DNA from 2 places in the Dactylosporangium sp. NPDC000244 genome. Region 2 is predicted to be linked to the other one. Evidence: riboswitches for the same ligand, from Rfam matches in the RefSeq annotation. Region 2 holds a riboswitch; the other holds the start of a gene.

Region 1 (3,401 bases), on a different contig from region 2:
TGTCGTAGGCGAGCCGGTCCAGCAGGGCGACGGTGGCAAAGCCGGCCGCCTCGGCGCGGCGGGCCCACTCGGGCAGGCGCGCGGGGTCGCTGACGGGCAGGCCGAGACCGATTTCCATGTGGTACTCCCAGAAGCAAGGTGGGCAGCGGACAGTGCTGTCGCCACCTCCTCCCCGCGACTGCTGCGGGGTCCCGCGCCCGTTCTGCGACGTATCTCTGGGGCGCGGAATGCGGAGTTCCAAGGCGGACTGTACCAGACCCACAAAATCCAAACATTTACAACAATGAAACCGACACATACCTTCAGGTTCATGCGTCGACTGCTTACCGCCCTAGCCGCGACGGCCGCCACCGTCGCCGCGCTCCTCGCCGCGCCCTCCGCCGCCCACGCCGAGTCCAACGGCGGGGTGCGCATCCTGCCCCTCGGCGACTCGATCACCGACGGCTTCAACGTGCCCGGCGGCTACCGCATCAACCTGTGGCGCGCCCTGGCCGGCGCCGGCCACCCCGTCGACTTCGTGGGCTCCCAGTTCAACGGCCCCGCCGACCTGCCCGACCACGACCACGAGGGCCACCCCGGCTGGCGCATCGACCAGGTGGACGCGAACGCGAGCGCCTGGGTGTCGTCCACCGCGCCCCGCAGCGTGCTCATCCACCTGGGCACCAACGACGTGGTGCAGAACTACGACCTCGGCAACGCGCCCGCGCGCCTCTCCGCGCTCATCGACCACGTGCGCGCGGCCGCGCCCGGCGCCGACGTCTTCGTCGCCTCGATCATCCCGCTGGCCGACGCCGGGAGGGAGGCAGCCGCGAAGGCGTTCAACGCCACCGTCCCCGGCATCGTGGCCGGCAAGGGCACCAAGGTCCACTTCGTCGACATGCACGCCGCGCTGGGCACCGGCGACCTCGCCGACGGGGTGCACCCGACCCGCGCGGGCTACGACAAGATGGCCGCGCGCTGGGCCTCGGCCCTGGCCGCCGTGCCCGGCTCGGCCGGCGACGACGGGGCCGCGACCACGCTGCCGTCCGGCTCCTCTATCTCGCTGCGGGCCACGACGGCGTGCTGCACGACGCGGTACGTCCGCCACATGAACGGCCTCGGGTTCACCGAGAACGTGTCCTCCTCCAGCGACCAGCTGCTCAAGCAGGACGCCACCTGGCGCGTGGTGCCCGGCCTCGCGGGCGGGTGCTACTCCCTCCAGTCGCGCAACTACCCGGGCTACTACCTGCGCCACCAGAACGGCCGCGTGAAGATCAGCGCCGACGACGGCACGGCCCTGACCCGCGCGGACGCGACCTGGTGCGCGAAGACGGCCCCCGGCGGGGTGCGGCTGGCGTCCTGGAACTTCCCCGGCTCCTACCTGCGCCACATCAACTCGGAGCTGTGGCTGGCAACGCCCGGCGGCACCGCGACCCAGGACAACGCCGGCAGCCTGGTTCCGGACATCACGTGGGCCGTTGCCGCGCCGTGGGCCCCGTAGTACGGTCGGCCCGACAACCGCATACGCGCTGCTCGACCCGCGACGGGAGAGTCCCTGGAAACGGGACGCCGAAGGAGCAACTCCTCCCCGGAATCTCTCAGGCCCACGTACCGCCGCGGGAAGGCGACTCTGGAAAGCCGGGACGCCGCGTCCCGCGCCCACGGTGCAAACCGCCGGCCACCCTACGGGCGGCCGTGCCGGTGAAGCTCTCAGGCATTCGATGACAGAGCGGGGAGGCTCGACCCTCGACCAAAGGGAGCCTCCCGTGACGCTCAGCGCGTTCGACCTGTACTCCATCGGCATCGGCCCGTCCTCCTCGCACACGGTCGGGCCGATGCGCGCCGCCCGCCGCTTCGCCGTCCGCCTGGCCGAGGCCGGGCTCCTGCCGCGCACCGGTCGCGTCAAGGCCGAGCTCTTCGGCTCCCTCGGCGCGACCGGCCACGGCCACGGCTCGGCCCGGGCGGTCGTCCTGGGCCTGCGGGGCGAGGACCCGGCGACCGTGGACACCGGAACCGAGGTGGCGTTCGACGGGCGGATCGCCCTGCTGGGCGAGCACGACATCCCCTTCAGCGCCGACGCCGACCTGGTGCTGCACCGCCGCCGCAGCCTCCCCGAGCACCCGAACGGCATGCGCTTCACGGCCTGGACCGAGGCCGGCGAGGAGTTGCTCACCCGCACCTACTTCTCCGTCGGCGGCGGCTTCGTGGTCGGCCCGGACGGCGCGGTCGCCGAGGCCGACGTGCCGGTCAAGTTCCCGTTCACCACCGGCGCCGAGCTGCTCGCGCACTGCGACGGCCGCTCGATCTCCGACGTGATACTGGCCAACGAGCTGTCGTGGCGCTCGGAGGCCGAGGTCCGCGCCGGGCTGCTCCATATCTGGGCGGTCATGCAGGAGTGTGTGCGCAACGGATGCACGCGTCCGGACGGCGTGTTGCCGGGCGGACTCAAGGTGCGTCGACGAGCGCCACGGCTGTACAGAGATCTATGCGAGAAATCGGATATGTCCGATCCGCTGCACGTCATGGACTGGCTCAACCTCTACGCGCTGGCCGTCAACGAGGAGAACGCGTCCGGCGGGCGGGTCGTCACCGCCCCCACCAACGGCGCGGCCGGCATCATCCCGGCCGTCCTGCACTACGCAGTATTTCCGAAAAGCGGGCGCTTCGTCCCGGGCGCCGACGACGACGGCGTGGTCCGGTTCCTGCTCGCCGCCGCGGCCGTCGGGATCATCATCAAGGGCAACGCGTCCATCTCCGGGGCCGAGGTCGGGTGCCAGGGTGAGGTCGGCTCCGCCTGCGCGATGGCCGCCGCCGGGCTCTGCGAGGCCCTCGGGGGCGCGCCCGGCCAGGTCGAGAACGCGGCCGAGATCGGCCTCGAGCACAACCTCGGCCTGACCTGCGACCCGGTCGGCGGCCTGGTGCAGATCCCGTGCATCGAGCGCAACGCGATCGCGAGCGTCAAGGCGGTCAACGCGGCCCGGCTCGCGCTCAACGGCGACGGCGCGCACCACGTCACCCTCGACAAGGTCGTGCGCACCATGCGGGAGACCGGGCGGGACATGTCGGTGAAGTACAAGGAGACCGCCCGGGGAGGCCTGGCCGTCACCGTGATCGAGTGCTGATGCGAAGCTGTGCGGCATGGCACTCGGCGTGATGGCGAGGATCGGTCGGTTCTGCTTCCGTCACCGCTGGTCGGTGATCGGGGTCTGGCTGGTGGTGGTCGTGCTCGGCGCCCTCACGTTCGGGCCGGTCTTCAGCGCGATCGCGGACGCGAGCAACCCCAGGCACGTCGAGTCGATCGACGGGCTGGACGCCATCGCGACCGGCAACGACTCCAGCGGCACCGTCATCGGCCTCATCGACCACGTCGACCCGCAGGCCCCGGCCGTCCGCACCGCCGTCGGCGCCGCGGCCGCCGACCT
Region 2 (3,401 bases):
CGCATGCCGGCCATGACGGCGCTGGCCGCGTTGGTGCCGTGCGCGCTGGACGGGATCAGGCACAGGTCGCGCTCGGTGTCGCCGCGGTCGTGGTGGTAGGCCCGGATCGCCAGCAGCCCCGCGAGCTCGCCCTGCGATCCGGCGTTGGGCTGCAGGCTCACGGCGTCGTAGCCGGTGACCTCGGCGAGCCAGCGCTCGAGATCGGCGATGAGGCGGCGGTACCCCTGGGTCTGCGCGTCGGGCGCGAACGGGTGGACGTTCGCGAACTCGGGCCAGGTGATCGGCTCCATCTCGGTGGTCGCGTTGAGCTTCATGGTGCAGGAGCCCAGCGGGATCATGCCGCGGTCGAGCGCGTAGTCCTTCTCGGAGAGCCGGCGCAGGTACCGCAGCATCGCCGTCTCGGATCGATGGCTGCTGAACACCGGGTGCGTGAGGTAGTCCGACGCGCGGCGCAGCGGCGCCGGGACCGAGTCGGCCGTGTCGAGCCCGGTGACGTCGGCGTGGGCGAGGCCGAAGGCGGCGAGCACGTCGCGCAGGTGCCCGAACGTCGTGGTCTCGTCGCAGGCGATGCCGACCCGGTCGGCGTCGACGCGGCGCAGGTTGATCCCGCGCGCCGCGGCGGCCTCGACGATCTCGCCGGCCCGACCTGGTACGACCGCCGTCACCGTGTCGAAGAAGGCCCGGTGCTCGATGGTGACCCCGCCCGCGCTGAGCCCGGCGGCGAGGCGCACGGCCATGTCGTGGGTCCGCGCGGCGATCTCGCGCAGCCCGTCGGGGCCGTGGTAGACCGCGTACATGCTCGCGACGACGGCGAGCAGCACCTGCGCGGTGCAGATGTTGCTGGTCGCCTTCTCGCGGCGGATGTGCTGCTCGCGGGTCTGCAGCGCGAGGCGGTAGGCGGGGGCGCCGCCGGCGTCCTTGGACACGCCGACGAGCCGGCCGGGCAGGGTGCGCTCGAGGCCCTGGCGGACCGCGATGTATCCGGCGTGCGGGCCGCCGAAGCCCATCGGCACGCCGAAGCGCTGGGCGCTGCCGACGGCGACGTCGGCCCCGATCGCGCCGGGCTCGCGCAGCACGCACAGGGCGAGCAGGTCGGCGGCGACGGTGGCGATCGCGCCCCGCTCATGGGCCAGGGCGATGACGGCCTCGTGGTCGCGCACGGCCCCGGAGGCGCCCGGATACTGCAGGTGCACCCCGAAGAACGCCTCGGGCAGCTCCTCGACGGCGAGGTCGAGGACGCGCACCTCGATGCCGAGCGGTTCGGCGCGGGTCCGGATGACGGCGAGGGTCTGCGGGAGCACGTCGGCGTCGACGACGTACACCTCGGACTTCACCTTCGACGAGCGCCGCGCGAGGGTCATCGCCTCCGCGGCCGCGGTCGCCTCGTCCAGCAGCGACGCCCCGGAGACCGGCAGCCCGGTGAGGTCGGCGACGACGGTCTGGAAGTTCAGCAGCGCCTCGAGCCGGCCCTGGGAGATCTCCGGCTGGTACGGCGTGTAGGCCGTGTACCACGACGGGTCCTCGAGCACGTTGCGCAGGATCACCGGCGGGGTGTGGGTGCCGTGGTACCCGAGGCCGATCATCGACACCAGGGTCCGGTTCGCCGCGGCGAGGGCCCGCAGCTCGGCCAGCACCTCGGCCTCGGACGCGGCAAGCGGCAGGTCCAGCGGCTTGTGCCAGCGGATCGAGCCGGGGATCGCGGCGGTCATGAGGTCCTCGACCGTCTCGTACCCGACGGTCTTGAGCATCCGGGCCTGTTCGTCGGCGCTCGGGCCGATGTGCCGCGCGGCAAAACTGGTCATGGGCCACACTCTCTGGGCGGATCTCGGGACAGGGGCGAACGTGCGCTCCTCCCCCTCTGTCGCAGACTCCAGAGGTGCCAACCCGCCGCGGTCCTTTTGCCTGAGAGGTTCCGGGGAGGATTTGCCCCTTCGGCGTCGCTGCTCTGCACAGCGATCTCTCCCGCGCGGGTATTGCCGGCACGACTACCCTACCAACAGTGCAGGACTTGACCATCGTGGCGAAGCACACGATCTACTCCGCGGTCGTCGGCTCCCGCGCCTACGGGCTGGACGGCCCGGACTCCGACACCGACCGCCGGGGCGTGTTCCAGACGCCGAGCGACGCCTTCTGGTCGCTGGACAAGCCGCCCACGCACGTCGAGGGGCCGCTGCCGGAGCAGTTCTCGTGGGAGGTCGAGCGGGCCTGCACCCTGGCCCTCGCGGCGAACCCGACGGTGTGGGAGTGCCTGTCGTCGCCGCTGGTCGAGCACGTCACGGACGCCGGCCGCGCGCTGCTGGAGCTGCGCCCCGCGTTGCTGTCCCGCCGCGCCGCCCGCACCTACGGCGACTACGCCCGCGACCAGCTCGGCAAGCTCACCTCGGTGCGCGCCCGCACGGGCGAGGTCCGCTGGAAGCAGGCGATGCACATGGCCCGCCTGCTGCGCGCCGGCGCCCACGTCCTGCGCACCGGCGAGGTCCTGGTGGACGTCACCCCCTGGCGCGACGAGCTCCTGGCGATCCGCCGTGGCGAGCTGAGCTGGGAGGACTTCCAGTCCCTGGCCGGCGCCCTGACCGCCGACCTGGCCGCCGCCGACTCGGCGTCGAAGCTCCCGGAGGAGCCCGATCGGGCTGCGGTGGAGCGCTTCCTGTTCGCCTTGCGAACCGCGGCACCTGTACCGCCCGTGCGAGTGACCACCACCCAGCCCCCGACCCCGGAGGGCATCCCGGCCTGGGCCGGTGCGGTGGCCGACGAGCACCCGTATCCCCTCGCCTTCGCCACGGTCAGCGGCGCCCACCTCTACGGCTTCGCCTCCGTCGACTCGGACCTCGACCTGCGCGCCTGCCACCTCCTGCCCCTGGACGAGGTGGTGGGCCTGGACACCGGCCCGGACACGGTGGAGCTGGGCGGCGAGCGCGAGGGCATGGAGCTGGACATCGTCAGCCAGGAGCTGGCGAAGTTCATCCGCCTCCTCCTGCGCCCGAACGGTTACGTCCTGGAGCAGCTGCTCTCCCCGCTGGTCGTGCGCACCAGCCCCCTGCACGACGAGCTCAGGGCCCTGGCCCCGCACTGCGTGACGCCGGAGCACGCCCGGCACTACCTGGGCTTCGCCTCGGGCCAGTGGCTGCTGTACTCCAAGACCGGCGAGCTGAAGCCCGCCCTCTACACCCTGCGGGTGCTGCACACCGGCATCCACCTGATGCGCACCGGCGAGATCGAGTCGGACCTGCGCGTGCTCAACACCCTCTCCTACGTCCCGGACCTGATCGAGGCCAAGAAGGCCGGTGAGCACCACGCCCTGCCCCCGTCGCTGGTCGCACCGGAGGTCCTGGCCGCGGACGTGGCACGGCTGACGGCGGATCTGGAGTCGGCGCGGGACACCTCACGGCTGCCCGCGACCC

What was found. A riboswitch is a leader RNA that binds a small molecule or an ion and turns the genes downstream of it on or off. The one in region 2 is predicted to bind glycine.
Region 1: another riboswitch for glycine. It lies ahead of ABT369_RS51655 (L-serine ammonia-lyase); the one in region 2 lies ahead of gcvP (aminomethyl-transferring glycine dehydrogenase).

Annotation. Positions count from the first base shown of each region.
Region 1 covers NZ_JBEPEH010000058.1:22,631-26,031, forward strand. The annotation lists gene ABT369_RS51645 (LLM class flavin-dependent oxidoreductase) at 1-118, opposite strand, end outside; gene ABT369_RS51650 (AbfB domain-containing protein) at 311-1,480, shown strand; glycine riboswitch at 1,514-1,603, shown strand; glycine riboswitch at 1,608-1,709, shown strand; gene ABT369_RS51655 (L-serine ammonia-lyase) at 1,701-3,101, shown strand; gene ABT369_RS51660 (MMPL family transporter) at 3,118-3,401, shown strand, end outside.
Region 2 covers NZ_JBEPEH010000012.1:171,818-175,218, reverse strand. The annotation lists gene gcvP (aminomethyl-transferring glycine dehydrogenase) at 1-1,802, opposite strand, end outside; glycine riboswitch at 1,881-1,975, opposite strand; partial or broken gene ABT369_RS19030 (nucleotidyltransferase domain-containing protein) at 2,009-2,662, shown strand; gene ABT369_RS19025 (nucleotidyltransferase domain-containing protein) at 2,723-3,401, shown strand, end outside.